4 regions of the Janthinobacterium foliorum genome follow, and region 4 is predicted to be linked to each of the others. Evidence: predicted binding sites of a transcription regulator. Region 4 holds the regulator's gene; each other region holds the start of a gene.

Region 1 (7,186 bases), on a different contig from region 4:
GCATACTTTGCGGATATGGTTAAAAAATTGCTGATACGAAAATCCGCCAAAATGCCGGCGGGGCGAATAAAAATCGAAAAAAGCCGAAAAAAAAGCCCGATGCAGAGGTCTGCAGCGGGCTTGGTGTGGGTGCCGTTGATTCTAGGCAGCCATGCGCACACTTCCCCTGCAACCATCCATCAGGAAAGATAGGCCCACGACTAGCACCAGCTCGCCTTCGGCGGAGCGGGCGGTACCGGTAATGCCTTCCACGGTGATGGCCGTCATCGGCTTGATCACCAAGTCGGCCGTGCCATCGACGGCTTCCACGGCCAGAATGTATGGCTGTGGCGCAGCGACAACAATGCCGACGCGCTCGCTGCACGATTCGTAGCCCAGGGCGCCGGCCAGCGAGCGCACGGGCAATGGACGGCCCTGGTCTTTCAGCACGGGCGCGCCGCCCACTTCCATGAAGGTTTCCGGCAATTCGACGACGCGCTGCACCACCGCCATCGGCAGCGCCAGCGCGGCGCCCGAGGTGGAAACGAGCATGGTGGGCACGATCGACAGCTCGATCGGCAGGCGGATGGCGAACTTCGTGCCCTTGCCCAGCGCCGACTCGATGTGGATGGCGCCGCGGTTTTTCTCCACGGCCGTCTTCACCACGTCCATGCCCACGCCGCGGCCGGAGACGCTGGAAGCGACTTCCTTGGTCGAGAAGCCCGGCAGGAACACCAGCTGGAAGCATTCATCGTTGCTCAGTTGCGCGTTTTCACTGATCAAGCCCTTTTGCTGCGCCTTGCTGCGCAGGAAGACCGGGTCCATGCCCTTGCCATCGTCTTGCAGCACGATCATGACGCTGTTGGCTTCCTGCCACGCTTTGAGCGAGATATACGACTTGGCGGGCTTGCCGGCGGCCAGGCGCGCCTCCGGCGATTCGACGCCATGGTCGAGCGAGTTGCGCAGCATGTGCACGAGCGGATCGTACAGGCTGTCGACCACCACGCGGTCGACTTCCGTCTCCGCGCCCTCGATGGTCAGTTCGACATCCTTGCCCAGGTCTTTCGCCAGCTCGCGCACCAGGCGCGGGAATTTCTGGAACAGACGGCCAACGGGCTGCATGCGCGTGGCCAGGGTGGCCCGCTGCAGTTCCGTCGAGTAGCGCGAGGCGCGTTCCAGGGTTTCCGCCAGGGTCGCCATCAAGGTGGCGGCCTGGCCTTCGAATTTGAATTGCAGCAAGCGCTCGAGCAGCACGGCGGCCTGGTTGGCGGCCTGCACGGATTCGCCGGCCACTTCCAGCAAGGCGTCGAGCTTGACGGCGTCGACGCGGATGCTGTCTTCCTTGACGGGTGCGGCATGGCGCACGTCGGGACGCTCTTCGCGGCGTTCCGCGCCATCCCAGGCCTTGGCGGCGGGCTTGGCGGCGGCAGCGGCCGCAGGCGCGGCGGCCGGGGCGGCGGATGCGGCTGGCGCGGCCACGACGGCCAGCTGATTGCCTGCCGGCACGACGGCGTTATACATGCCTTCCCAGTCCAGGCCATCGGCGCTGGCGGTCGCGGCCGGCGCGGCGACCACGACCTCGGCCACCTCGGCGACCACGGCGGCAGCGACCGGCGCTGGCGCGTCCATGCCCTTGCCTTCGATGGCGTTCGTCAGGATATGTTCCAGCTCTTCCGGCATGGCCGGCAGGCTTTCCGGCGCGGATCCGTTGGCCAGTTCCGTCAGCTGGTCGGCCACGAAGCCGGACGCCTGCAGCGCCGCCTCGATGGCGATCGGGGTCACGGGCGCGGCGCCCGTGCGCAAGGCATCGAACAGGTTTTCCGTCAGATGGCAGGCGGCCACCAGCGCGGGCAAGCCCATGAAGCCGGCGCCGCCCTTGATGGTGTGAAAAGAACGAAACACGGCATTCAGTGTTTCCTTGTTGTCCGGATCGCGCTCGAGACGCAATAAGTGCTCTTCAACATTAACCGCAAGATCCATCGCCTCGACGACGAAATCCTTGAGCATATCGTCCATTAGAATCCCAAATCCGCAAGAAGGTCATCCACATTGTCCTGGTCCAGCGCCACCGATGGCACGGACGGGCCCTGCATCAGCGGCGCGTCCTGCTTCTGCGCCAGCTTTTCGCGCACTTCGGCCGGCGCGTTGTCGCGCAGCAGCTGGGCCAGCTCGTTTTCCACCGTCTTGGTGATGTTGACCACTTTTTTGATCAGTTGTCCCGTGATGTCCTGGAAGTCCTGGGCCATCATGATTTCCAGCAAGCGGGCTTTTTCCGCTTCCGTTGCCTCGGCAACAGCTTGCGCGAACTGGCGCGAGTCGCCGGCCAGGGCCTTGAATTCTTCCAGGCTCAGCTTGCCGTCGAACAGCGCCGTCCAGCGGCCATCCATGTCCTTGGCCTGCTTCGACAGCACATCCTGCGCCGGCATGCCTTCGTCGAGCGTGTTCAAGACCTTGTTGGCGGCCTGTTCCGTCAGGGTGGCGACGTATTCCAGGCGGTCCTGGGCGTCGACGATCTGCGACGAGGCTTCCGTCAGCGCCTTGTCGTAGCCCAGCTCGCGCAAGGAATCGTGCAGCAGGCGCACGATGCCGCCCAGGCGCTCGAACATCGGCTTGTCGGACTGGTCGACGGGCTCGGCCGCTTCGCCGGACACGGCGGCAGCCACTGGCGCCGCTTCCACGGCGGCTGGCTCGGCGGCTGGCGCCGGCACGGCGGCGCTGGCCGACACGGCATCGAACAGCGCGTCGAAATCGTCTTCCGCGATCACGGCGGGAGCGGGCGCGGCGGCAGGCGCGGGCTTGGCAGCAGCCGCGCTTTGCGCGGATACTTCATCGAATAATGCATCGAAATCATCAGCGGCGTTGGTCATATCCCTGCTTCTCCATAATTTGTCAAAATTCCGCCTGAACTGTGCGTTTTACAGACTGATACCCGCAATTTCTCGATTAAGATGATTTGAGGCAATACCGCTGCGATGGTGCGAGTGTAGCAGGGCGCCGCCCTGTTGGTAAATCTCAAAACGCGCTTCCTGGTGCAAAGCGCCTCCACAAGAGCTTTTCCACCAGGAAATAAGTGTTCCTACTGTTGTATTTTGAAATACTACCATTGGCCTGCAGGCAAGACCACGCCCCGCGCAAGAAATCCCTGCCGCCGAGCGGCCGGTGTGGCAGCGCCGCATCGCCGCCATTGTGGGCAAACACACGGTTTTTTTGTTAATGTTGTCTATACTGAAGGTGCAGTAGTGTTGATAATTATCAAGTCTTTACATGAATACAATGCTGCCGCCACGTCTACAATAAGGACGTTGCGCGTGCTGGTTCACTGCCGAAGGAGCTGCCATGTATAAGAAAATTCTGATTGCCACGGACGGTTCCACCGTTTCCAACCTGACCGCTTGCGCCGGCGTCGCCTTTGCCGAACAGATGCACGCCGACATCCTCGCCGTGTATGTGGCGCCCGAGTACCAGTACCCCGTGTACATCGAGATCATTCCCCCCAGCTATCCCAGCGAAGAGGAATACCGCATCGCCATGCGCAAGGCGGGCGCCGACCACTGGCAGCCCATCCTGGACGCGGCCGCCAAGCGGGGACTGGAGGCGACGGGCCTGACGGCGTTTTCCGACAGCCCCGCCCTGAAGATCGTGGAAGTGGCGCAACTGCAGCACTGCGACCTGATCTTCATGGGTTCGCATGGGCGCAGCGGCTGGGGGCAATTGCTGCTGGGCAGCGTGACGAATAAGGTGCTGTCGCATTCGAAGTTGCCCGTGCTGGTGCACAGGCTGATCAAGGAACCCGCGCCGCAATAGCGGGTCTTATGGCAGCAGGGTGCCAACGCCAGGCAACTGTTAAGAAAAAGGCAAATGCAGCGCCGTTTTCAGTTAATATGACAAGCTTACTCGTTTCTTAACATTGGGTTGCCCGCCAAAGGCCGCCCGCCAGATTGCCTGCCTATGATACGCATTGTGATTGCCGACGACCACACCATCATGCGCGAGGGCTTGAAGCGCATACTCGACGGCGCGCCGGACATCGATATCGTCGGCGAGGCCATCGACGGCTTCGAAGTGCTCAACCATGTCCGCCAGGGCGGTTTCGACCTGCTGCTGCTGGACCTGTCGATGCCGGGCCGCAGCGGCGTCGACCTGATACGCCAGATCCGCAGCGAAGCGCCCAAGCTGGCCATCCTGATCCTCACCATGCACGAGGAAGAACAATATGCCGTGCGCGCCATCCGCGCCGGCGCGCAAGGCTATCTGACCAAGGAAAGCGCGGGCACGCAGCTGGTGGGCGCCATCCACAAGGTGGCATCGGGGCGCCCCTACATCAGCGCGGAAGTGGCCGAGCAGCTGGTGCTCAACATCATGATGCCGAACGAGAGCTTGCTGCACAAACAGCTGTCGGACCGCGAATTCGAAGTCTTTTCCCTGCTGGTGGCCGGCAAGTCGATCACGGAGATCGCCAACAATCTGCACCTGAGCGTGAAAACCGTCAGCACGCACAAGACGCGCATCATGCAAAAAATGGGCATGAGCTCCCTCTCGGAAATGGTCCAGTACGCCGTCGCGCACCGCCTGCTCTCCCCCTTCAAGACCTGAGTCCCTCCGCAGCATGGCGTATCGAGCGTAGGAACAATCCTACGCCGCCTGCCGCAGCTCCTACTGCCATATTCAGCCACCGCTGATATTAATTCCATACGGTTGTTGGCATACTGAAACCAGTAATCAAGTTGCTGGGAACTTATTTCATCACACAGCACATCTTCAGCGAATTGAGCATTACCTGCCAGGACGCGCGCCGCCGAGCATTGCGCCGTGCCCGCCGCCTTGCGCACTCCGTCATTCAACTCTGAACTACCTGTCACCAGGAGATGAACATGCTGTCCACGCAAACGCCTGAAACCCGCCCTGCTTCCGCATCGCTGCCCCCATCGTCGCCGATGGAAGCAGGACGCCAGCGCCAGGGGCGGCTATGGTCGAACCTGAAGGAAGTATGCGACTTGCTGCATATCTCCAGCGCCTGCACCATCGCCGCCGACGAGCTGCTGTTCCAGCACGTGCAATTCAAGACAGGCCAGCGCGTGCACACGATCGGCCAGCCCTTCGATACCCTGTACATCGTCAACTCGGGCTTCCTGAAAACCGTTCTCATCGACGAATTCGGCAATGAACAGGTGCTCAGCTTTCCCATGAAGGGCGACATGCTGGGCGTGGACGGCATCCACTCGCGCCATTACTCCTCGGAAGCGGTGGCCCTGTCCGACTGCGACCTGATCCTGCTGCCGTTCAAGAAACTCACGGCCCTGGGCCGCGTGCACCTGGAACTGGAAAATGTCATGTACGGCGTGATGAGCCGCGAACTCGTGCGCGAGCAGGCCATGATCGGCATGCTGGGCGCCCTCAGCGCCGAAGCGCGCGTGGCGCGCTTTCTCGTCTCGCTGGCCGACCGCTTCGCGCAGATGGGCTACTCCAGCAAGCTGTTCAACCTGCGCATGACGCGCCATGAAATCGGCAGCTATCTGGGCCTGACCCTGGAAACGGTCAGCCGCACCCTGTCCGCCTTCAATGAAATCGGCCTGATCACGGTAGATCAGCGCACCATCGGCATCAAGGATCCGGACGCCCTGAAAACCCTGCGCCGCCTGCCGCCGTCGCGCTCGCGCGCCAAGCAGCTGGCCGCCGCCAAGCTGAAAGCCGATACGGCCGCAGCCGCCACCGCGTCGGCGCAATTGCTGGCGACCATTTAACGCCTTCCCTTTTTTCAAGCTTGGCACAGGCTTGGTCCGGCCGAGGCGCGCAAACGCCTCGCCGGGCCTTTTTTGCTGCCCATTTCCCGTCTGTGCCCCGCGCGTGCCGCGTTTCCCCACTGCTTCTATCGCCTGTGCCAGGCCAGCGCAAAAAAGCGCGGATTGCGCACAAATAAGCCTTGCTTTTCGGGCCACATTCAACAATAATGCAAATACGAATCATTCTCAACTGAGACAAAGAAAGCCCAACATGCAAAGCTCAAAACCAGCCTTGATCCAGGATGCCGCCACTGCCCACGTCCGTCCGCCCGTCAGCATGGCGCAACCGGCGCGCCGCATCACCAGCGAAGCGCTGCTGCAGCAGGGCCGCGAAGTGGAGATTGAACACAGCGGCAAGATTTACCGCCTGCGCGTCACGCAATTGAACAAGCTGATCCTGACTGCCTGAAGCAGCACGGCAGCCAGCCACCCCACTCGCCAGCCAGTCGTGCCCTCCGCGTGCGCCAGCCAGCCAAACTACCGCACAGGAGCGTTTGATGGCGACCGACCGACCTGCTTCGAAGTTTTCGTCCGTGAACGGGCAACAGCCTGAGTTGATGCTGTCGGCCGTGCTGCACCTGATGTCGCATTACCATGCCAACGGCGCCTGCCCGAAACTGGCGGGCGTCATCGAACGCCATTTGCAGGCGCTGTCCAGCCTGCCCGACCTGGGCCCCGTGCTGCAGGCCACCTGCCAGCAGCTGTCGCAGCAGTGGGCCGCGCTGGTGGCCCAGCACCGGCCCGCGCCGCCGAAAACTAGCGTCATCGAACGCCTGGCCCGCATGCTCGGCGCCAAGCGCGCCGCCATGCCCTTGCCGCAGTAACGCTTCCGCTTTCACTCCCCTACACCGCCCTACAGGATATCGCCATGTGTGACAAAGACAAGTCCCTGCCCGTCATCAGCAATTGTTCCAGTGCCGAGGCCGACACGGCCGCGCTTGCCTCGCGCCGCCGGCGCCTGTGGGAACTGTCGCATACCTGCCATTGCCCGCTGGTCGGCGTGGGCTTGCCGCTGGGGTATTTGCGCAAGCTGGTGGGCAAGATGACGGGCGGGCGCGTGCTGGCCGACGACTACGAAGTGCACGTGGGCGCCGTGACGGAATGCGGCGCGCGCAACCGCCTGTCGGAAGCGCTGCAAAAGGAGCTCGAACGCCGCTACGCGCCCGTGATCCTGCGCTTTCGCGGCGCCAAGACGACGGAACAAGTGGCCCAGCTGTGGCGCGCGGCCGTCGCCAATGGCGACGTGTCGGGCGCCTTCTGGGCCGGCCTGACGCACCCGCGCTGCGACGCGGAACTGGAAGAGCAGATGTGCCGCGACCTGCACATGATCCAGCACCAGGCAGGTGCGTGCGTGCGCGCCGACATGGGCAAGTTCACGGCCTTGCAGGAAGAAAATACGCGCCTGACGCATGAACTGGCCAAGCTGC
Region 2 (7,186 bases), on a different contig from region 4:
TGCGTCTCGCTGGCGCGCCACGGCGCCACCGTGCAATTCGACGAACGCCTGGCCACCCAGGAGCGCCTGCTGGCGGCCGTCAACGACGCCGGCTTCATGGGCGAAGCGACGGATGAAGAACAGCTGTCCTCGTGCAGCGGCGCCTGCGGCCACTGCCGCCACTGAACGCTTCCCGGCGCGCCCTTCCCTCCCCGGCTATCCGCCGCGCGCGCCGCGGTCGCGCAAATGGGCCAGCACGCGGCGCGGCCCCAGCGCATGCAGGTCGAACGGCGGCAGCTCGATGGCGTCGAGCGTGTTCTTGAACAGCAGGCCCAGTTCCGTGTCGCCTTCCAGGCTCAGGCGACGGCTGAAAAACAGCGTGTCCGGGTCTTCCTGGCGCCGCGCCAGCAGCATCAGGTCATGCACGCTGGCGGCGATGCACAGCTCGGGCACGTCCGCATAGCGCTCGGCCACGAAGACCGTGCCCTGCCACTCGAAGTCGAAGGCGATGCCCGCGTCGAGCAGCCGCAAGCGCAGGCTGCGCCCTTCCAGGCTGCGCCGCACATCGTCGGGCAGCTGCGGCGCCAGCAAGCGGTTCAAGCCCTGCACGAACAGCCAGGAAGCGGGATATGGCGGCAGCTTGGACAGCAGGTCGGCCAGCGGCTCGGGCAGCCGGTACGACGGTCCGCCTTTGCACAGGCCGGGAGTGGCGGCAACGGGAGCCGGAACGGGGAGGGGCAGTCTTTCCAGTTGATCTTGCATGGGGTTCCTTTCGCTACAGTCAATGGGCGGTGCGCTGTTCCATGCCGGGCTGGCCATGCCAGTAGCCATCGCAGGCGCCGGCGGGCTGGCAGGCGGCCAGCTGCGCCTGGGCACCGATGCCGCTGACCTGGCCGCGGCGGGCGCGGTCAAAGATGGCGATGACTTTTTCCGTATGCGTGGCTTGCGGGCTGATGCGCGCCACGGCCACGCCCATGTCGCGCATGGCGTCGAGTTCGCGCACCAAGTTGTAGACCAGCGCCGACTGCGTCTGCGTGCCGTTGAGCACGAGGAACGGCACTTCGTCGCGCGTGCGCAGCAGCAGGCCGTCCGGCTCTTCCAGGCAGCTGTAGCCGCAATCGTCCTTCGGCAGGTTGCGGTTGCGCGCCGTGAAGCAGCGGGCGGAAAATGCCAGCGGCATGCGGCCGTAGGCAAACACTTCCGTCTCCAGCCCGTCCGGCTTCTGGCGCTGCATCTCGGCCAGCGCCGTCTGTCCCATTTCCAGCGGCATGACCCAGCGCTGCGCGCCCAGGCGCGCCAGCAATTGCAGGCTGGGGCCATTGAACAGGTTCAGGTGCGGCCCGGCGACGAAGGGCGCGCCCTTCTCCATGCAGTGGACGGCGCCCATGTCGTTCGCCTCGACCGTGTAGCGGCCATTGGCCGTGATGCGGCGCAGGGTCGCCAGCTCCGCGCCCGCCTCGATCAGCGCCTGCGTCGACAGCACCACTTCCTTGCCGGAAGCGGCCAGCATGTCGGCGATATCGAGCCAGTCGGCCAGGCGCAGCTCATGCCGGCGCGAACACACGGTTTCGCCGAGATACACGATATCGACGGCCGTGGCGGCGATGCGCTGGTAAAACTCGAAGACGGTGGCGCGCGGCCAGTAATACAGCAAGGGGCCCAGTGAAAGCTTCAGCATGTTCATCCTCTATTTCCATGATCGGTGGTAAGCACCGAGGGTGTGCTGCTGGCCCTCGGCCAGCTTGTCCATGGCCGCCATCCAGCCCGGCTTGACGGCGTAGCGCGCATTGCCCTCGCGGCAGGCGTCGATCGCTTCGCGCCACACGCGCGTCACCTGCGCCACGTAGGCAGGGCTGCGCTGGCGCCCCTCGATTTTCACGGCGCGCACGCCCATGGCGATCAGCTGCGGCAGCAGCGCCAGCGTGTTCAGGCTGGCCGGCTCCTCGATGGCGTAATACTCTTCGTCGTTGACTTCGAAGCGCCCCTTGCACAGGGTGGGATAGCTGGCGTTCTCGCCCGGCGCATAGCGGTCGATCAGCACGCCGTTCAGGCGCGATTCCAGCCCTTGCGGTGTTTCCAGCCAGCGCACGGATTTCGCCGGCGAGCACACGCCATGCGTGTTCGGCGCCTCGCCCGTCGCATACGACGACAGCGCACAGCGCCCCTCGACCATCACGCACAGGCTGCCAAAGCCGAATACCTCGATCTCGACTTCCGTCTTGCTGATCAACTGCTCCACCTGCGCCATCGACAGCACGCGCGGCAGCACGGCGCGGGCGATGCCGAAGTGTTCGTGGTAAAAATTGATGGCCTCGTAATTCGTGGCCGAGCCCTGCACGGACAAATGCAGGCGCAGCTGCGGGTGGTGCTGGGACGCATAGGCCATCAGGCCCGGATCGGCGACGATCATGGCGTCGATGCCCGCCTGCGCGGCGCGGTCGATGGCGCTGCGCCACACGGCCCAGTTGTGCGGCTGCGGATAGGTGTTCAGCGCCAGCAAAACCTTGCGCCCGTACTGGTGGGCGTAGCGCACGCCCTCGGCGATGGCCTTTTCATCGAAATTGAGGCCGGCGAAATTGCGCGCATTGGTGGCGTCGCGAAAGCCCAGGTAGACGGTGTCGGCGCCATTGTCGACGGCCGCTTTCAGGGCGGGCAGGCTGCCGGCGGGACAGACCAGTTCCAGCGGCCCGGCCACGCGGGTGGCGGTGGTTGATTCAAGCATCATGATGTTCAGTTCCCGTGTCGGCTCAGGGTGCAGACTATAGCGCCGCGCAGGGCGCGCAGTCCTTGACGCAGGTGAAGGAATGCACGCATGGCTGGCGCGTTTTCCACTTGCTTGACCACGCTGTAAAATGCGCCACCCTTATCCGATCCTGCCTATTTCCATGCCCCGCAAACCGCTGCTCATCTTCCTGCTGACCCTGTTCCTCACCGTGCTGCAAATACAGTGGGCATCGCCCGCCGACGGCTACGATGCCGAAGCCCTCTCCATCCTCTCGCCCGAAGCGCTGGGCGCCTGGCCCGGCGTGCTGCTGCTGTTCCTGCAAGCCGTCTTTGCGCGCCGCCAGGTGCCCGTGCTGCGCCAGGTCAGCCTGTGCACGGGCATGCTGGCCGTGTACTGGCTGCTGGCCAATTACGTCACCTTCGACGCGCGCGTGGCCAGCTGGAGCACTTATTCGGCGCTGGAAATCTGGCTGCACGTGCTGCCCGCCTCCGTCATCAGCATCGCCATCTGCGGCGCCGCCTGGTTTGGCGCCGCCTGGCTGATCCTGCGCCAGGCGGGCGCGAAGAAAAGCCGCTGAGGATTTTTTTTCACCTGCATCAAGGATTCGCCAGGCAATGGCAGGCGCCGTTTGACGCCACTACATTTAGTGATTAATCTCCATGAAAACACCGCATGTTGTGTTTATTGGAGGTTTCATGACGACAAATGCAGTTCCCACCCCGCGCGGCCAGGTCGATGTCGCCGCATCCATCAATGAATACCTGGAGCGGCGCGACTGGCGCGTGAACGCCAACGCCAACCAGGGCTATTCGCTGGGCGGCCTGATCCTCAATGTGTCGGGCAAGGTCATCGCCAATTACTGGCTGGACCAGGTGTATCCGCCCGAAGTGGGCGCGGCGCACCGCGAGGCGGCCCTGCACATCCACGACCTCGATATGCTGGCCGGCTACTGCGCCGGCTGGTCGCTGCGCACCCTGCTGCACGAAGGCTTGAACGGCGTGCCGGGCAAGATCGAGTCTGGCCCGCCCAGGCACATGTCGAGCGCCATCGGCCAGATCGTCAATTTTCTCGGCACCCTGCAAAACGAGTGGGCCGGCGCGCAGGCGTTCAGTTCCTTCGACACTTACATGGCGCCGTTCATCCGCCAGGACAGTCTGCGCTACGAAGACGTGCGCCAGTACATGCAGGAACTGATCTTCAACCTCAACGTACCGTCGCGCTGGGGCACGCAGACGCCGTTCACCAACCTCACTTTCGACTGGGTCTGCCCGGACGACCTGCGCGAGCAGGTGCCCGTGATCGCCGGCCGGGAGATGGATTTCCGCTATGGCGAGCTGCAGGCGGAGATGGACATGATCAACCGCGCCTACATCGAGATCATGATGGCGGGTGATGCCAAGGGCCGCGTCTTCACCTTCCCCATCCCCACCTACAACATCACGGAGGATTTCGACTGGCACAGCGAGAACGCGGAACGGCTGTTCGAGATGACGGCCCGCTACGGCCTGCCCTACTTCCAGAATTTCATCAATTCGGAACTCAAGCCGAACATGATCCGCTCCATGTGCTGCCGCCTGCAGCTGGACTTGCGCGAACTGCTCAAGCGCGGCAACGGCCTGTTCGGGTCCGCCGAGCAGACCGGGTCCCTGGGCGTGGTGACCATCAACTGCGCGCGCCTGGGCCACTTGTGGCGCGGCGATGAAGCGGCCTTGCTGGCCGACCTGGACCGCCTGCTGGAGCTGGGCAAGACCAGCCTGGAAATCAAGCGCCGCACCATCGAGGAGCTGATGCAGCAAGGCCTGTTCCCGTACACGAAGCGCTACCTGGGCACCTTGCGCAACCACTTTTCCACCCTGGGCGTGAACGGCATCAATGAAATGATCCGCAATTTCAGCGGCGACGCGCACGACATCACGACACCCGAAGGCCATGCGCTGGCCGTGCGCCTGCTCGACCACGTGCGCGCCCGCATGCTGCAATTCCAGGAGGAGACGGGCCATATGTACAACCTGGAAGCGACACCGGCCGAAGGCACGACCTACCGTTTCGCGCGCGAAGACGGCAAGCGCTATCCGGCCATCCTGCAGGCGGGCACGCCCGACAATCCGTACTACACGAACTCGTCGCAACTGCCCGTGGGCCATACGGACGACCCGTTCGAGGCGCTGGAATTGCAGGACACCCTGCAGCGCAAATACACGGGCGGCACGGTACTGCACCTGTACATGACGGAAGCGCTGTCGGACGCGAATGCCTGCCGCGAGCTGGTAAAGCGCGCCCTGAGCCGCTTCTCGCTGCCCTACATCACCGTCACGCCCACCTTTTCCATCTGCCCGCGCCACGGCTACCTGGCCGGCAAGCACGAATTCTGCCCCACCTGCGACGCGGAGCTGATCGCCCGCAAGCAGGCCCACCCTGTTCCATCACTGGAGGAAACGCCATGAATGCACGTCCCGACTTCACTCCCGCCATCACCCTGCTCGACAGCGAACGCCAGCGCTGCGAAATCTGGACGCGCGTGATGGGCTACCACCGCCCCGTCGCCTCGTTCAACATCGGCAAGCAGGGCGAATTCCACGAGCGCCAGTATTTTACGCAGGCCAGCGCCAAGGTTGGCCTGCCCGCCTGCCATGGCGGCTGACTTGAAGGTGGGCGGCCTGACGCCCTTTTCCGCCAGCGACTATCCAGGCAGGCTGGCGGCCGTGGTCTTCGTGCAGGGCTGTCCCTGGCGTTGCGGCTATTGCCACAATCCCCATCTGCAGCCGCGCACGCGGGAGGGCGCCATGCCCTGGCGCGACGTGCTGGCCTGGCTGCGCCGCCGGGTGGGCCTGGTCGACGCCGTCGTCTTCAGCGGCGGCGAGGCGTGCATGGACCCGGCGCTGGAACGCGCCATGCTGGACGCCAGGGCGCTGGGCTTTGCCATCGGCCTGCACACGGCCTGCATCTATCCGCAGCGCCTGCAACAGGTGCTGCCCCTGGTCGACTGGGTGGGTTTCGACATCAAGGCGCCGTTCAGCGACTATCGACATGTGACCCGCGTGGCCGGCAGCGGCGACCCCGCGCGCGCCTGCCTGGACGCCATTCTTGCCAGCGGCGTGGCCCATGAATGCCGCACCACCGTGCACCCGGACCTGCTGCCCGACGCGCAATTGCTTGAGCTGGCCGCGAGCCTGGCCGCGAAGGGTGTCAAGCACTATGTGCTGCAGCAGTTCCGGCCCGATGGCTGCCGCGATGCGGCACTGGCCGGCCGCCTTCTGCACGGCTATCCGGCGGCGCCGACGCTGGCGCAAATCGGCGCCATGTTTCCCCGTTTTACATTCCGTAATCATGGCAATTGAGCCTGCCGCAGGATAATTGTGAAAAGCCCCGCAAAATTCCCCGTTCTGCAACGCTGAAATGGCTGGCGTGCTGTAATGTATCAACTGTGCCGCGCACCTCGCGCGGCCCGTTTGTTTCCTCATTCAGCATCACAGATAAGCGTCATCCATGAACGATTTCACCGCAGTCAGCCCAGGCTCCACGTCTTCCCACCACGCCGACATCCTGTACGGCCCGCCGCGACCGGATCTGCTGCGCGAGGAAGTGCTGGCAGACCTGCTGGAAGCGACGGCCCGCCGCTGCCCGCAGCACATCGCCCTGATCGACGGCGAGCGGCGCATCAGCTATGCGGAACTCGATGCGCAGGCGGGCCTGGCGGCGGCGCGCCTGGTGGCGGCCGGCGTCAAGCCCGGCGACATCGTCGGCCTGTGGCTGCCGCGGGGCGCGCATTTGCTGCTGATGCAGGCGGCCATTGCCAAGGCGGGCGCCGCCTGGCTGCCCGTCGATGAAGATACGCCCGTCGAGCGCCTGCAGGTGTGCCTGGACGATGCCAATGGCGCGGGCGTCGTCAGCTGCGCGCAGTTCGCGCCGCGCCTGCTTGATGCGGGCATGCAGCGCCCCGTATGGACGGCGGAAAGCCTGCTGGCGCCCGCCGCGCCGGGCGAACACCTGCCCGCACGCGGCGAAGTCAAGCCCGAACACCCGGCCTACGTGATCTACACGTCCGGCTCCACGGGCAAGCCCAAGGGCATCTTGATTTCCCAGCGCAGCATCTGCCACTTCCTGCGCAGCGAAAACGCCGTGCTGGAAGTGGTGCAAGCCGATACCGTCTACCAGGGCTTTTCCGTCGCCTTCGACATGTCGTTCGAGGAAATCTGGATCGCCTACCTGGTGGGCGCCACCCTGTGGCTGGGCCCCAAGGACATCTCGGGCGACCCGGAGGCGCTGCCGCGCGCGCTGGCGGCCAACCGCGTCACGGTGCTGCATGCCGTGCCCACCCTGCTGGCCCTGTTCGCGGAAGACGTGCCGAGCCTGCGCCTGATCAACCTGGGCGGCGAAATGTGCCCCGAGTCGCTCGTCGAGCGCTGGTCGCGCCCGGGCCGCGCCATGTTCAATACTTACGGCCCCACCGAGGCCACCGTCTCATGCAGCCTGGCGCGATTG
Region 3 (7,186 bases), on a different contig from region 4:
ACGGCGCGCACGATGCCCAGGTCCACCACCGAAATGACGGGGATTTCCGGGTCGGGCACGTCGCCCAGCCAGGACCAGACCTGGGCGGCATCCAGCGCGACGGCGCCAGCGGCGGCGTTCATTACCACTCCGCCCCGGGATAGGCGCGCTGCAGGAACTGCATCTCGGCCAGAATAAAGCCCAGGTGTTCCGTGTGCGTGCCCTGCTTGCCGCCCTTTTGCATCCAGGCGTCGGGCGCCGGCATGCTCAGAGTCGCTTCGGCGAAGATCTCGGCCACGTGTTCCAGGAAGGCCTGGCGCAGGATGTCGGATGGCGGCGCAATGCCGGCGGCCACCATGGCCTGGTCGACGGCGTCGTACCTGAACATCTCGCCCGTGTACATCCACAGCTTGTCGGCGGCGGCCTGCGTCTTCGCGTGGCTGTCCGCCGTGCCGTCGCCGAGGCGCACGATCAGGTCACCGCTGCGGCGCAGGTGATAGGTGACTTCCTTGATCGACTTCTGCGCCACTTCGACGATGCGCGCATCCGCCGATTTCGTCAGCTCCAGCAGCTGGAAGTAGTGCCAGCTGTCGAAGAAGAACTGGCGCATCATGGTGTCGGCGTAATTGCCATTCGGCTGCTCGACCAGCAGACAGTTCTTGAAATCGTGGGCGTCGCGCAAAAAGGCGATGTCGTCCTCGTCGCGGCCCGCGTTTTCCAGTTCGGCCGCATAGCTGAACCACAAACGCGTCTGGCCCAGCAAGTCCAGCGCCACGTTGGTCAGCGCCATGTCTTCTTCCAGCGCCGGGCCCTTGCCGCACAGCTGCGACAGCTGCTGGCTGAGGATCAGGGCGTTGTCGCCCAGGCGCAGCAAGTAGTTAACTTTGTCATCCATTGCCGGCGCTCCCATCACAGGTTCTTGACTTCTTCCGGCATCGGGAAGAAGGTGGGATGGCGGTACACCTTGCTGTTCGACGGCTCGAACAGGGCGCCCTTGTCGCCGGGGCTGCTGGCGACGATGTCGGCCGCGCGCACCACCCAGATGCTTACGCCTTCATTGCGGCGCGTGTAGACGTCGCGCGCATGGTTGACCGCCATGGTGGCGTCGGAGGCGTGCAGGCTGCCCACATGCTTGTGCGCCAGGCCGTGCTGGCTGCGGATGAAAACTTCCCACAATGGCCATTCTTTGCTCATCTTGCTCTCCCCTATCACTGTCTTTATATGTTTTATGCTGCCGCTTTGACTGCGGCTTGCTTGTCGGCGTAGGCGACAAGCGCATCGCGGAACCATGCGCCGTCTTCATACGCTTTCACGCGCGTTTGCAGGCGCTCGCGGTTGCACGGGCCATTGCCCTTCAGGACATTGTTGAACTCGGACCAGTCGATCTCGCCGAATTCATAGTGGCCCGTTTCGGCATTGAATTTCAGGTCGGGATCGGGCACGGTCAAGCCCAGGTATTCGATCTGCGGCACGGTCTGGTCGACCATGCGCTGGCGCAATTCGTCGTTCGAGAACAGCTTGATGCGCCATTGCGCCGACTGGGCGCTGTTGACGGAGGCGGCGTCGGAGGGGCCGAACATCATCAGCGACGGCCACCACCAGCGGTTCAAGGCATCCTGCGCCATGGCTTTCTGCGCCGGCGTGCCCTTGCACAGCGACATCATGATGTCGTAGCCCTGGCGCGCATGGAACGATTCTTCCTTGCAGACGCGGATCATGGCGCGCGCATACGGCCCGTACGAGCAGCGGCACAGAGGAATCTGGTTGATGATGGCGGAACCATCGACCAGCCAGCCGATGGCGCCCATGTCGGCCCACGACAGGGTGGGATAGTTGAAGATGCTGGAATATTTGGCTTTGCCCGAGTGCAAGGCGGCGAGCAGGTCGTCGCGCGAGACGCCCAGGGTTTCCGCGGCGCTATACAGGTACAGGCCGTGGCCCGCTTCATCCTGGATCTTTGCCAGCAGGATGGATTTGCGTTTCAGGGTGGGAGCGCGCGTGACCCAGTTACCTTCAGGCAACTGACCAACGATTTCCGAATGCGCATGCTGTGAAATCTGGCGCACCAGGGTCTTGCGGTAGGCATCCGGCATCCAGTCCTTGGCCTCGATCTTGATGCCTTCGTCGATGCGCGCCTGGAAAGCGCGTTCTTCCTGGCCCATGTCGTCGATGGAGCGGACATTTTTGAGGCCGGTTTCAACCATTTGTGCGTACATGATGTGTCTCCCATGTCGGTGATGTGCGCAGCAGCGCAGCGCGATGAACAGATAATACGATACAAAAAACGATTTGCATACACTTGATGTGAATCATTTTAAAATTTCGTATCTTGTGCCGCTTTTTTGTGCGTATGATATTGCTTATGAGAAAACACTCCGGGGCGCTACCAGCGCGCCCGGCAAATTATTGACGCGCTACCCGCGCAGCCAAGTAAACTGCTGCTTTTATTGAATCGACCGCAACACGGCCAGACCGGAACCACATGAAGAACACCCGCTGCACGGCATGGATAGCCGATTTCCTGGAAAGCGACCCGCCGCGCTCGAAATCCCTGGTAATGACGATTTTTGGCGACGCCATCGTGCCGCGCGGCGGCGCCATCTGGCTGGGCAGTCTGATCGAACTGCTGGCGCCGTTCGGCGTGAATGACCGTTTATTGCGCACCAGCGTGTTCCGCCTGGCGCAGGAAGGCTGGCTCAGCTCGCAAAGGGATGGCCGCCGCAGCGTCTACACCATCCGCGCCGATGCCATGGCCCGCTTCGAGCGCGCCTATCGCCGCATCTATGCGCCGCTGGTCGTGCACTGGGATGGCAGCTGGACCCTCGTGATCGGCCCGGCCGGCAGCATCGGCGCGGCCGAGCGCGGCGCGCTGCGCAAGGAATTATTGTGGGCCGGCTATGGCTTGATTTCTCCCGGCATCTTTGGCCACCCGGCCAGCAATGCGGAAGCGCTGGAAGATATCCTCGCGCGCAACGAGGTGCAGGGCAAGCTGTATGTCTGCCACACAACCGAATTGCCGGGTGTCAGCACGCGCCCACTGCGCGACATGGTGGGCGAATGCTGGGATCTGTCGGAGGTGATGGCCGGCTATGAAAAATTCATCGCCAGCTTCCAGCCCCTGCTGACCCTGCTCCAAGAAGAGCCCGTCTTCGACGCGGAGCAAGCCTTCGTCATCCGTTCGCTGCTGACGCACGCCTACCGCCGCGTGCAATTGCACGACCCGCAACTGCCCGTCGAACTGCTGCCCGAACCGTGGCCCGGCACGCAAGCCTATGCGCTGGCCCGCGACCTGTACCGCATCACCCATGCGGCGGCCGAGGAACATATCCTGGCCACCCTGCGGCGCGAGGATGCGCAGGCGCCGGACGTGGAGCCGTGGTTCTTCGAGCGGTTTGGGGGACTGAACGCCTGAGCAAATGTCCATGACAGCGTGGCAGGGCCTGGGCCTACGGTCGTGCTGCCTGCGGCCCTGCGCCTTGCCTGAACATTTTTCAGGCGTTAGGGATCAGGCACTGCTGGCGCTCGCTGTCTGTTCACTGCTTCACCACCACCTGCTTGGCCCCTGCCAATAAATCCTGCCCCAGCTTTTCCAGCGCATTGACCTGCACCAGCATGGTGTCGAGGATGGCCACGTTGAAGGTGAATTCGGCCGGCGTCGTATAGCCGGGGAAACGTATGATGCGCAGCAATTCCTGCAGGGTCGTGCCCTTGCCCAAATGGGCCAGAGCGTCGCTGAGCGCGCTGATTTTCTTTTCCAGCTCGCGTATGTGGCTACCATTGTCGTCCATGATGATCTCCCCGTGTTGGAGCTATCACGTTAGCAAAGCATGCCCCGCCTCGTTTGCGCCAGCACAAAGGGGCGGGCAAAACGGGTATCATCGCGCCATTGCACACGATGCAAAACCCATACGTTTTTATCAGGAACACACATGACCATTAAAATCAGCCAGCAATTCGACGCCGGCGCGATCGAGGTGCTGCGCGCCGACGATGCCCAATCCATCGAGCTGAACATCCGCAAGGATTCCCACGCCGACATCACGCAGTGGTTTTACTTCCGCCTGCAAGGCGCGCAAGGCGAGGCGTGCACGATCCGCTTCATGAATGCAGGCAAGTCCGCCTATCCGGACGGCTGGAAGGATTACCAGGCCGTGGCCAGCTACGACCGCGAAACCTGGTTCCGCGTGCCGACCAGCTATGACGGCACGGTGATGACCATCGAACACACGCCGGAAGAGGAAAGCGTGTACTACGCCTACTTCGAGCCATATCCATGGGACCGCCACCTGGCCCTGATCGACAGCGCACAAGCGTCGCCGCTGGTGCGCTTGATCGACCTGGGCAGCACCGTGGAAGGCCGCGACATGAATCTGCTCGTCGTCGGCGATGCCGATGCGGAGAAAAAAGTCTGGGTTATCGCGCGCCAGCATCCCGGCGAAACGATGGCCGAATGGTTTGTCGAAGGCATGCTCGAAGCGCTGCTGGACCAGGCCAACCCGTTTGCCCGCCAGTGCCTGCAGGACGCCGTCTTCTACGTCGTGCCGAACATGAACCCGGACGGTTCCGTGCACGGCAACCTGCGCACCAACGCGGCCGGCGCCAACCTGAACCGCGAATGGATGACGCCGACGATGGAACGCAGCCCGGAAGTGTTCCTGGTGAAACAGAAGATGCACGAAATCGGCTGCGACCTGTTCCTCGACGTGCATGGCGACGAAGGCCTGCCTTACGTATTCGTGGCCGGCAGCGATGCGCTGGAAAACTTCACGCCAGCGCAAAAAGCCGAACAAGACCGCTTCATCGCCGACTTCAAGGTGGCCAGCCCGGACTTCCAGGACGTGTACGGCTATGAAGATGGCCCGTTCACGCCGGAAGTGCTGACCATGGGTTCGCCCCATGTCACGCACGCGTTTGGCTGCCTGTCGCTGACCCTGGAACTGCCATTCAAGGACAACGCCAACGATCCCGACCCGCAAACGGGCTGGAGCGGTGCCCGCAGCGCCGCCCTGGGTGCGGCCGTGCTGCAACCGATCCTGGCGACCCTGCGCGCCTGAGCCGCGCGTGACGCCGGCCCGCCACGCGTGACGTGACGAGCCGGGCCGGCGGCGCCCCAGCCGCCGGCTTTGTCAGACCCGTTTTTCAGCTCGTTTGCCTGCCCCTTCTTGCGCAGCGCAACATCATAAATCGTTGCCTTGCCGTCCATTGCTGCCTATACTGGCCCCAGCATTCCTGTCCATCCCCTTGCCGACAAGCCATCCTGCCTATGACCAGCCAAGACCCGCCCTGCGCCGTGGCGCGCTTTTTCAGGAACCGATTTGCACACGTGTGCATTTTCGTACTTGCCAGCCTGCACGCAGCATTGTGCCTGGCGGCGGAACTCAGCCCGGCCGCGCAACTGGGGCGGCAGATCTTTTACGATGCCAGCCTGTCGGCGTCGGGCAGGCAATCCTGCGCCAGCTGCCACGACCCCGCCCATGCCCATGCGCCCGGCAACGGGCTGGCCGTGCAGCTGGGCGGCGCCGATGGCCGCATGGCGGGCTACCGCGCCACGCCTTCCTTGCGCTACCTGGAACACACGCCGCCCTTCCGCTTCGACGAGGAGGGTGCACCGAATGGCGGCATCAACCGCGACGGCCGCGCCGCCAGCCTGGCGCAACAGGCCGAACGGCCCTTCCTGGCGCCGCACGAAATGGCTAACGCCAGCACGGATGAGGTGGTCGAAAAACTGGGCCGCAGCCCCTATGCGGTGCAGTTCCGCGAGGTCTTTGGCGACGCCATCTTTGCCCAACCGCAACATGCCTTCCAGCGCCTGACCCATGCCTTGCAGCAGTATCAGCAGGAAGACCCGGACTTCCACCGCTACGATTCCAAGTATGACCTCTACCTGGCCAACAAGGTTCCGCTGGAACTGGCGGAACTGCGGGGCCTGGCCCTGTTCAATGATGCGCGCAAAGGCAATTGCGCCGCCTGCCATCCCAGCGTGCGGGGTGAACGGGGCGCGCCGCCCCTGTTTACGGATTTCAGCTATGACAACCTGGGGCTGCCGCGCAATGCGCGCATACCCGCCACCGCCGATGCCGCGTATTTCGACCTGGGCCTGTGCGGTCCCGACCGCACCGACCTGGCCGGCAAGGGCGCGCTATGCGGCGCCTTCAAGGTGCCCAGTCTGCGCAATGTCGCCACGCGCCAGGTGTTTTTTCATAACGGCGTGTTCGACAACCTGACCGACGCCCTGCGTTTCTACGTGCGGCGCGATACGCATCCGGAAGAATGGTATCCGCGCGACAAGCGGGGAAACGTGCAGAAGTTCAACGACGTGCCGGCCCGGTACCGCGCCAACGTGAACACCACGGAGGCGCCGTTCGACCGCAAGCGCGGCACGGCGCCCGCGCTGACGGCGGGCGAAATCGAGGATATGGTGAAGTTCCTGGCGACCCTGACGGATGGCTATCAGGTGCAGCAATGACGACAGTGGGCACGCCATCGCTGCAGCGCCCCACCGTCCAACCGTCAGTTAGCCACGCGCGACTTTACGCAAGGCATCGACCAGCCGGTCCAGATGCGACTCCGGCGTAAAGATGCCCGGCGTCACGCGCACGCACGCGCCCGACGCCAGGCCGTCGCGCGGCACGGCAAAGATGCCGTGCTCCTGCACCAACTTTTTCGACAAGGCAAAACTGTCCGCCACGCTGGTCTTGCCTTTCAGGCGGAACGACGCGATGGCGCTGGTCAAACGCGGATCGCTGGACGCCAGCACCTCGATGCCATCGATGCCGCGCGCCGCCTCCACCCAGCGGTTGCGCAACAGCCGCAGCCGCGCCTGCTTGTTGGCCACGCCGATCTGCGCGTGCAATTCCAGCGCCTTCGGCAAGCTCAGGTAGGCGGCAAAGTTGACCGTCCCCGTATGCACGCGCGAGCGGATATCCTCGCCCGCCTTTTCGCCCAGCCAGGGATCGATATCGGCCACCCTGCCCCGCTTGATGTAGGCGGCGCCCACGCCCACGGGCGCGCCTATCCACTTGTGCAGGTTGATGCCGGCAAAATCCGCCTGCAGGTCAGGAATCGTCATGTCCAGCTGGCCAAAGCCGTGCGCCGTGTCGACGATCACATCGATGCCCCGCTCGCGCGCCAGGCGGCTGATGTGCGCCACCGGCAGCACCATGCCGTTGCGGTGATTGACATGCGTGAGCAGCATCAGTTTCAGCTT
Region 4 (7,186 bases):
GGCGGCGCGGGCCGCGTGGAATTGCTGGGCGCCATCGGCGAGTGCGGGTCCATCACGCAGGCGGCCAAGCTCGTCAAGATGAGCTACAAGGCGGCCTGGGATGCCATCGACGCCATGAACAACCTGGCCGGCGAACCGCTGGTCGAGCGCCTGACGGGCGGCAAGGGCGGCGGCGGCACGCGGCTGACGCAGCGGGGACGCCAGCTGGTCGACAATTTCCGCATCATCGAGCGCGAACATGCGCGCTACCTGCGCCAGCTGGGCAGCCAGGCGGAAGGCATCGCCGACGATTTGCTGCTCATCCGCAGGATGGCCATGAAAACCACGGCGCGCAATCAATTCCTCGGCAAGGTGGCCGCGCTGAAGGCGGGCGCCGTCAACGATGAAGTGACCCTGGAATTGCCGGGCGGCCAGCACATCGTGGCCATCGTCACGCAGGGCAGCAGCGCAAGCCTGGGCCTGGTGCCGGGCGCCGAAGCGTTCGCGCTGGTCAAGGCGTCGTCCATCATCCTCGTGGCCGACAGCGTGGGCGCGCGCTTTTCCGCGCGCAACCAGCTGGCCGGCACCGTCACCCGCGTGCAGACGGGCGCCGTCAACACGGAAGTGGTGCTCGATCTGCCGCGCGGCGGCACGATTGCCGCCATCATCACGAATCAAAGCTGCAGCGGGATGGGCATCGCCATCGGCAGCAGCGTGACGGCGATGTTCAAGGCGTCGAGCGTGATTCTGGGCGTGCCCGCCTAAACCCCAAGCAAGGACCGGGGGCGTGCCCTGAGGGGACGACCCCGGCCTTTATCTCCTGGGTTCAAACGAGCTTAATCCTCCAGCCGGGACAACCATTCCGTCGCCGCCGCCAGCGCCTGTTCCAGTTCGGCTCCCACTGCTGCCAGCAGCGCCGGCACCGCGTCGTGGCGGCCCGCATCGATGGCTTCCTCGGTGGCAAAGGCGGCGCGGATCAGCCGTTTGGTGCCCAGCGTGCCGACGGAGCCGCGCAAGCCGTGCAGGATGCGCGCCACGTCGCTGTGATGGCCGGCCTGCAGCGCCATTTCGGCGTCGCGCAAGGGCGTCATGCCCTTGTTCAGCGCGTCTTCCACCATGCGCCGCAGCACGCCGCGACCCTTCGCATCGCGGCCCATCACGCGCATCAGCGGGGCCATGGAAAACACTTCTTCATCGACGCTGGGCGCCGCGCTGGCCAGCTGCACGGGCGGGCGTTTCGGCAAGTGCCGGCTGATCACTTCCATCATCTCTTCCACCACCACGGGCTTGGCGATGAAATCGGTGATGCCGGCCGACATGCAGCGTTCGCGCTCGGAAGCCAGCACGCCGGCCGTCATGGCGATCACGGGCAGGTTCAGCCGCAGTTCCGTGCGGATCAGCTGGGTGGCGCTGAAGCCATCCATGACGGGCATCTGCATGTCCATCAGCACGATGTCGTAGCGCAGCGCTTCCGTGCGCAGCCGTTCCACCGCCTGCAAGCCGTCGCCCACCACGTCCAGGGTGGCGCCCATGTGTTCGAGGATGCCGCGCGCCACGGCCTGGTTCAAATGATTGTCTTCCACCAGCAGGAAATGCACGCCGGCCAGTTCCGTGCCCAGCGGCTGGTGCAGCATGCGCTGCTCGCTGCCGTTTTCCTTGGCGATCAGCGCCTGGTGCAGGGCGTCGAACAGGCTGGAGCCGGTGATCGGCTTCATCAGGACGACATCCGCCTCGGCCGCGCTGGAAATTTCCTCCAGGTGATTACGGGCAAAGGCGTTGACCATCACCACGATGGGCTGGCGCTGGCCGGACGCCGCCTGGCGGATGGCCTTGGCCGTGGCCAGGCCATCCATGACGGGCATGTGCCAGTCGGCCAGCACGACGTCGTACGGTTGCTGCTGCGCCAGGCGCTCGCGGTACAGTTCGATGGCGGCGAAGCCCGAATCCACCTCGTCCGCATTCCAGCCCCAGGCGTGGATCAGCTTGACGATCAGTTCGCGCGTGGTGCGGTTGTCGTCGGCCACCAGCAGGCGCAGCGGCCCCAAGGTGGGCGTGCGGCGCGTTTCGGCCGGCTGCGCCAGCACCTCGAACGGCACGCTGAACCAGAAGCGGCTGCCCTTGCCTTCGCTGCTGGCAACGGCGATTTCGCCGCCCATCATGTGGATCAGGTGCTTGCTGATGGCCAGGCCCAGGCCCGTGCCGCCAAAGCGCCGCGTGATGCTTTGATCGCCCTGGGAAAAGGCCGTGAACAGCTGGGCTTGCTGCTGGGCCGTCATGCCGATGCCCGTGTCGCGCACTTCGAAGCGCAGCCAGGCCCGCTCGTGCTTGCTTTCCGCCACGCTGACGGCCACCACCACTTCGCCGCTCTCGGTGAACTTGATGGCGTTGCCGGCCAGGTTGACGAGAATCTGCTGCAGGCGCTGGGCGTCGCCCACGAGGCGGCGCGGCACGTCCGGTTCGACGGCGATCGCCAGTTCCAGCTCCTTCTCGCCCGCATTCATGGTCATCGTCGTGGCCAGGGTATTCATGACTTCATCGAGGTCGAATTCGACGGGCGACAAGTCCATGCGGCGCGCCTCGATCTTGGAAAAATCCAGCACGTCGTTGAGGATGCCCAGCAGCGATTGCCCCGCCACGCGCACCATGGTCAGGTATTTGCGCTGCTCGGTGTTGAGCTTGGTATTGCCCAGCAAATACACCATGCCCAGCACGGCGTTCAGGGGCGTGCGGATTTCATGGCTCATGTTGGCGACGAAATCGCTCTTCGCCCGATTCGCCGCCTCGGCGCGGTCGCGCTCCTCTTCCAGTTCGCTGGCGCGCGCCTCGACTTCCTGCTGCAAGCGGTCGCGCTCGCTCATCAGGCCATTGAACGCTTCCGTCAGCTCGCCGATCTCGTCGCGCTGCTGCACCGGCACGGGGGTAAAGCGGCTGCCCGACTTGCGCAGCGACAGCAGGGTGTCGCGCAGGCGCACCAGCGGCGACAGCAGGCGCACGGTGACCCAGCCCAGCACGGCAGCGGCCAGCAGCGAGGCGCAGATGCTCCACAGCACCAGGCGCGACAGCACGCCATTGAAGGGCTCGAACGCGTCCGCCACGGGCAGCGAGGCGGCCAGCAGCCAGTTCACGGAGTTCAAGCGCTTGAAGCTGTTGACGGCCGTGACGCCGCGGCTGTTGGTGCTGACCATGCTGCCCTCGCCGTCTTCCTTCAGCAGCTGGGTGGTGACCAGGTTGGCGTTCGGCGCGCGCGGGTGCAGCAAGCGGCTGGCATCGGGGTGCAGCACATAGCGCGGCACGGCTTCGCGCGTGAGGATGAAGTAATAGCCGCTCTTGCCCACCTTGGCCGTGCGCAAGTGGCCCAGCATATTGTCCTTGTACAGGCGCAGCACGCCGATGACGATGCCGGCCACCTCGCCGTTGTTGTCCAGCACGGGCGCGACCATCTGCACGATGGGCAGATGGCTGGTCTTGCCCAGCATCGGTTCCGTGATCATGGCCTTTTTGGTGCGCATCACCGTCTGGAAGTAGGCGCGGTCGGCCACGTCGACGCCGTTGCGTCCCTGCACCTCGGGCACGTTGGCCACCACCTTGCCTTGCGTGTCGAGCACCAGCACGTCGTCGAACAGGGCCAGCATGGCGCGCTGCGTGTAGTACTCGCGCAATTGGCCGGGGTCGGCCATCAGGGAGGGCGGCTGGTGGCGCGCCGTCTGGGTGATGATGTCGAGCAGCATGGCCAGCTTGTCGTCGAGCTCGTCCGCGGTGCGTTCGATCAGCGCCGTTTGCTGGCTCAGCAAAACCTGGGTGAAGTCGTCGCGCATGTGCTTGACCTGCACCATGGTCACCACGGCGATCATGGCGATCGAGGTCAGGCTGGTGGCCAGCGCGACTTTTGCTTTAATGCCGAGAGGCTTCATGATTTCCTTTTCAGTACCCGGAGGCACAGGCGGCAGATAATGCTGTCAGGAATTTTCCTATCAATACGTCAACTTGGCAAGCACGGGCCGTGGAAATGCGCGCCCGGGCATGAACTTGTATGGATGTTGCCATAAAATTAAATGCGGGAAGTCGTTTATTGAGCGAAATAAAGGGGAAATGCGGGGAAATTGGCACATGTGAGCGCACTATGCAGTAAACTTGTTGTTGCATTTTTCTAAAAGGGTCTGACATGACAGAAGCGCTACTCTCTCCAGCCTTGCCTGCCGTGAACGTGGAAGCGTTGCGTGCGCGCTGCTCGACGTGCAGCATGCATCAATTGTGCCTGCCGATGGGGCTTGACGTGGGCGACATGGACAGGCTGGACCAGATTATCGGCCGCCGCCGCAAGGTAGCGCGCGGCGCCTCGCTGTTCCGCATCGGCGACTCGTTCCAGAACCTGTATGCCATCCGCCTAGGCCACTTCAAGACTTACCAGATCAATCCGGGCGGCGAAGAGCAGGTGACGGGTTTCCAGATGGCGGGCGAATTGCTGGGCATGGACGCCATCAGCGCCGACCGCCACCACTGCAACGCCGTGGCGCTGGAAGACAGCGAAGTATGTGAAATCCCGTTTTCTAGCCTGGAACAATTGCTGGGCAATATGCCCACCCTGCTGCGCCATTTCCACCGCATGATGAGCCAGGAAATCACGCGCGAGCAAAGTGTCATGCTGTTGCTGGGTAATATGCAGGCGACGCAGCGTTTTGCCGCCTTCATCGTCAACCTGGCCTCGCGCTACGAGGCACGCGGCTATTCGGGCAGCAACTTCCAGCTGCGCATGTCGCGCGAGGAAATCGGCAATTACCTGGGCCTGACCATCGAGAGCGTCAGCCGGCTATTGTCGAAGTTCAAGAAGGAAGGCTGGTTGCGCGTGTCGAACCGCGAGATCGAGATCTTGCAGCCAGCCAAGCTGAAGGCGATTACGGCCGGCACGGACACCTGCAAATAGTTTTATAACTCTTCATCCGCATGCAGCGCGATGGCGCGCTGTGCCGGCCAGGTCCAGATGCCGGACAGGCGCCACTCGCGCGTATTGTTTTCCACCAGTACTTGCCAGCGGCTGCGCTCCAGCATGGGCAGGGCCACGGAGAAGTTGCCGGCCGCATCGGGCTGCACCAGCAGCTTGATGTCTTTTTCCGGCTGGGTGGCATGCGCCAGGTGCAGTTGCAGCGGCGCCTGGTAAGCCTTGCCGAAGCTGTGCACGGAACCCGTCAGGCGCGCCGCCGCCACGTCATATGCCAGGCTGGTCGACATGGCCAGGTTGCTGGCGGCCGTATCGCGCCGCAAGTCCTGGTTGATGGCCTTGCCCTGCTTGTAATAGTCGCCCACCACCAGCGCATCGGGCTGCGTAAACGCGATATAGCCCATGGTGCTGCCGACAACGACGGACAGGCCCGGGCCCACCATCAGCAGCCACGGCCAGCGGTGCTTGTACCAGGGATCGGCGGAGGCTTGCAGTTTTGCGGTCTTGGACATTTTAGATCTCCTTGGGGTCAGACCCTGCGGGACTCGGCGTCCCCGTCTGGCCCCAGTATTTGCTTCTGGGTTGAAATAAATAGCTGGTACCCCAACGGCGAAATGCGGGGGCCGGACCCGCAGGGTCCGGCCCCCGCATCACCGTTACCGCGGCACGATGAAGACCGCGTTTTCCCGCACATGCAGCGACGGGTCGTCCAGCGATTGCAGCTCGATGGCGATCTTGTTCGAGCCCTTCTCGCCCACGCCGTGCGGCACGCGCAGGCGGATGGGCCAGCCCAGGGTTTCCGTCGGCTGCAGGGTCACTTCGTCGCGCGTCAGCAAGGTCAGGCCCGGCAAGCCGGAGACGCTGATTTTAAAATGCTGGCTTTGCTCCGAGGTGTTCATGATCTGCAGACGGTAAACGTTCTCGATCATGCCATCTTCCACTTCGCGTCCCATCGAGCCGCGGTCGCGGATCACGTCCATTTTCAATGGCGTGCGCAGGGCCAGCGAGGTACACACGGCGATGATGATCAGGGCCAGGATGGACGTGTAGATCAGCACGCGCGGCCGCATGGCGCGCCGGCGGATCTGCTGCGAATTGAAGTTGTTCTCCATCGCATGGTCGGTACTGTAGCGTACCAGTCCGCGTGGCCGGTCGACCTTGTCCATCACGCTGTTGCAGGCATCCACGCAGGCGGCGCAGCCGATGCATTCATACTGCAGGCCATTGCGGATATCGATGCCGGTCGGACACACCTGCACGCACAAGGTACAGTCGATGCAGTCGCCCAGCTTGTCGTTGTTGCCGGCCTTCTTGCTCAGCGCGCCGCGCGGCTCGCCTCGCTTGGCATCGTAGGTGATGATCAGGGTGTCCTGGTCGAACATGGCGCTCTGGAAACGCGCGTAGGGGCACATGTATTTGCACACCTGCTCGCGCAGCCAGCCCGCGTTGCCATAGGTTGCCAGGCTGTAGAACAGGACCCAGAACCATTCCCAGGGACCGAAGTTCAGGGTGGTCACCGAATGCGCCAGTTCCTTGATCGGCGTGAAGTAGCCGACGAAGGTAAAGCCTGTCCACAGGGCGATGGCGCCCCACACCACGTGCTTTGCCGTCTTCTTGAAGGCCTTGCGCAGGGACGGGCCCTGCTTGTCGAGGGCCATGCGCGCGCTGCGCGTGCCCTCGATCTTGCGTTCGACCCACAGGAAGATTTCCGTGTACACCGTTTGCGGACAGGAAAAACCGCACCACACCCGCCCGGCAATGGCCGTGACGAGGAACAATAAATACGCACAGATGATCAGCAGGGCCGCCAGGTAGATGAAATCCTGGGGCCACAGCACGACGCCGAAAATGTAGAACTTGCGCGTGGTCAGATCGAACAGCAGGGCTTGCCTGCCATTCCATGTCAGCCACGGCAAGCCGTAGAACGCAAGCTGGGTAAGCCAGACGCATACCCATCGCCAGGTAGCGTAGCGTCCTTTGGCCTCGCGAGGGTAGATTTGCTCGCGGGCCGCATACATCTTGATGACTTGAGGTTCCATTGTTTACTTCGCGGGCGCCTGCGGATTCGACAGGCTCCAGACATACGCCGACAGCACGTGGACCTTCGATTCGCCGAGGAAGTCGCTGAAGGCCGGCATGGTGTTGCTGCGTCCCTTGCGGATGGTTTCCATGATGGTATCGGCGCTGCCGCCATACAGCCAGGTCTTGTCCGTCAGGTTCGGCGCACCGAGCATCTGGTTACCCTTGCCATCGGCGCCGTGGCAGGCCATG

Evidence for each region. The regulator FNR, encoded in region 4, switches genes on or off when oxygen is low (the NO sensors DNR and NnrR bind a similar motif). The targets are predictions, from matches to a motif close to TTGATNNNNATCAA.
Region 1: the regulator FNR is predicted to act here: its motif matches at 3,222-3,235, upstream of ACZ92H_RS01595 (universal stress protein).
Region 2: the regulator FNR is predicted to act here: its motif matches at 2,767-2,780, upstream of ubiU (ubiquinone anaerobic biosynthesis protein UbiU).
Region 3: the regulator FNR is predicted to act here: its motif matches at 2,279-2,292, upstream of paaA (1,2-phenylacetyl-CoA epoxidase subunit PaaA).

What each region holds. Positions count from the first base shown of each region.
Region 1 covers NZ_CDXDQE010000001.1:347,906-355,091, forward strand. Annotated here, with positions in the region: gene ACZ92H_RS01580 (hypothetical protein) at 1-161, opposite strand, end outside; gene ACZ92H_RS01585 (chemotaxis protein CheA) at 142-1,995, opposite strand; gene ACZ92H_RS01590 (protein phosphatase CheZ) at 1,995-2,846, opposite strand; gene ACZ92H_RS01595 (universal stress protein) at 3,316-3,783, shown strand; gene ACZ92H_RS01600 (response regulator) at 3,928-4,572, shown strand; gene ACZ92H_RS01605 (Crp/Fnr family transcriptional regulator) at 4,914-5,720, shown strand; gene hemP (hemin uptake protein HemP) at 5,971-6,168, shown strand; gene ACZ92H_RS01615 (hypothetical protein) at 6,257-6,583, shown strand; gene ACZ92H_RS01620 (DUF2325 domain-containing protein) at 6,628-7,186, shown strand, end outside.
Region 2 covers NZ_CDXDQE010000009.1:120,252-127,437, forward strand. Annotated here, with positions in the region: gene ACZ92H_RS18630 (heavy-metal-associated domain-containing protein) at 1-165, shown strand, start outside; gene ubiT (ubiquinone anaerobic biosynthesis accessory factor UbiT) at 196-741, opposite strand; gene ubiV (ubiquinone anaerobic biosynthesis protein UbiV) at 761-1,657, opposite strand; gene ubiU (ubiquinone anaerobic biosynthesis protein UbiU) at 1,667-2,704, opposite strand; gene ACZ92H_RS18650 (hypothetical protein) at 2,865-3,281, shown strand; gene ACZ92H_RS18655 (ribonucleoside triphosphate reductase) at 3,400-5,148, shown strand; gene nrdD (anaerobic ribonucleoside-triphosphate reductase) at 5,145-5,345, shown strand; gene ACZ92H_RS18665 (anaerobic ribonucleoside-triphosphate reductase activating protein) at 5,335-6,042, shown strand; gene ACZ92H_RS18670 (Pls/PosA family non-ribosomal peptide synthetase) at 6,191-7,186, shown strand, end outside.
Region 3 covers NZ_CDXDQE010000003.1:400,109-407,294, reverse strand. Annotated here, with positions in the region: gene paaD (1,2-phenylacetyl-CoA epoxidase subunit PaaD) at 1-122, opposite strand, end outside; gene paaC (1,2-phenylacetyl-CoA epoxidase subunit PaaC) at 122-874, opposite strand; gene paaB (1,2-phenylacetyl-CoA epoxidase subunit PaaB) at 889-1,173, opposite strand; gene paaA (1,2-phenylacetyl-CoA epoxidase subunit PaaA) at 1,206-2,195, opposite strand; gene paaX (phenylacetic acid degradation operon negative regulatory protein PaaX) at 2,462-3,391, shown strand; gene ACZ92H_RS09280 (hypothetical protein) at 3,513-3,767, opposite strand; gene ACZ92H_RS09275 (M14 family metallopeptidase) at 3,909-5,033, shown strand; gene ACZ92H_RS09270 (cytochrome-c peroxidase) at 5,303-6,445, shown strand; gene ACZ92H_RS09265 (aminotransferase class V-fold PLP-dependent enzyme) at 6,494-7,186, opposite strand, start outside.
Region 4 covers NZ_CDXDQE010000004.1:63,519-70,704, reverse strand. Annotated here, with positions in the region: gene ACZ92H_RS10580 (TOBE domain-containing protein) at 1-744, shown strand, start outside; gene ACZ92H_RS10575 (response regulator) at 816-3,890, opposite strand; gene fnr (fumarate/nitrate reduction transcriptional regulator Fnr) at 4,142-4,900, shown strand; gene ACZ92H_RS10565 (FixH family protein) at 4,903-5,427, opposite strand; gene ccoG (cytochrome c oxidase accessory protein CcoG) at 5,572-6,954, opposite strand; gene ccoP (cytochrome-c oxidase, cbb3-type subunit III) at 6,958-7,186, opposite strand, start outside.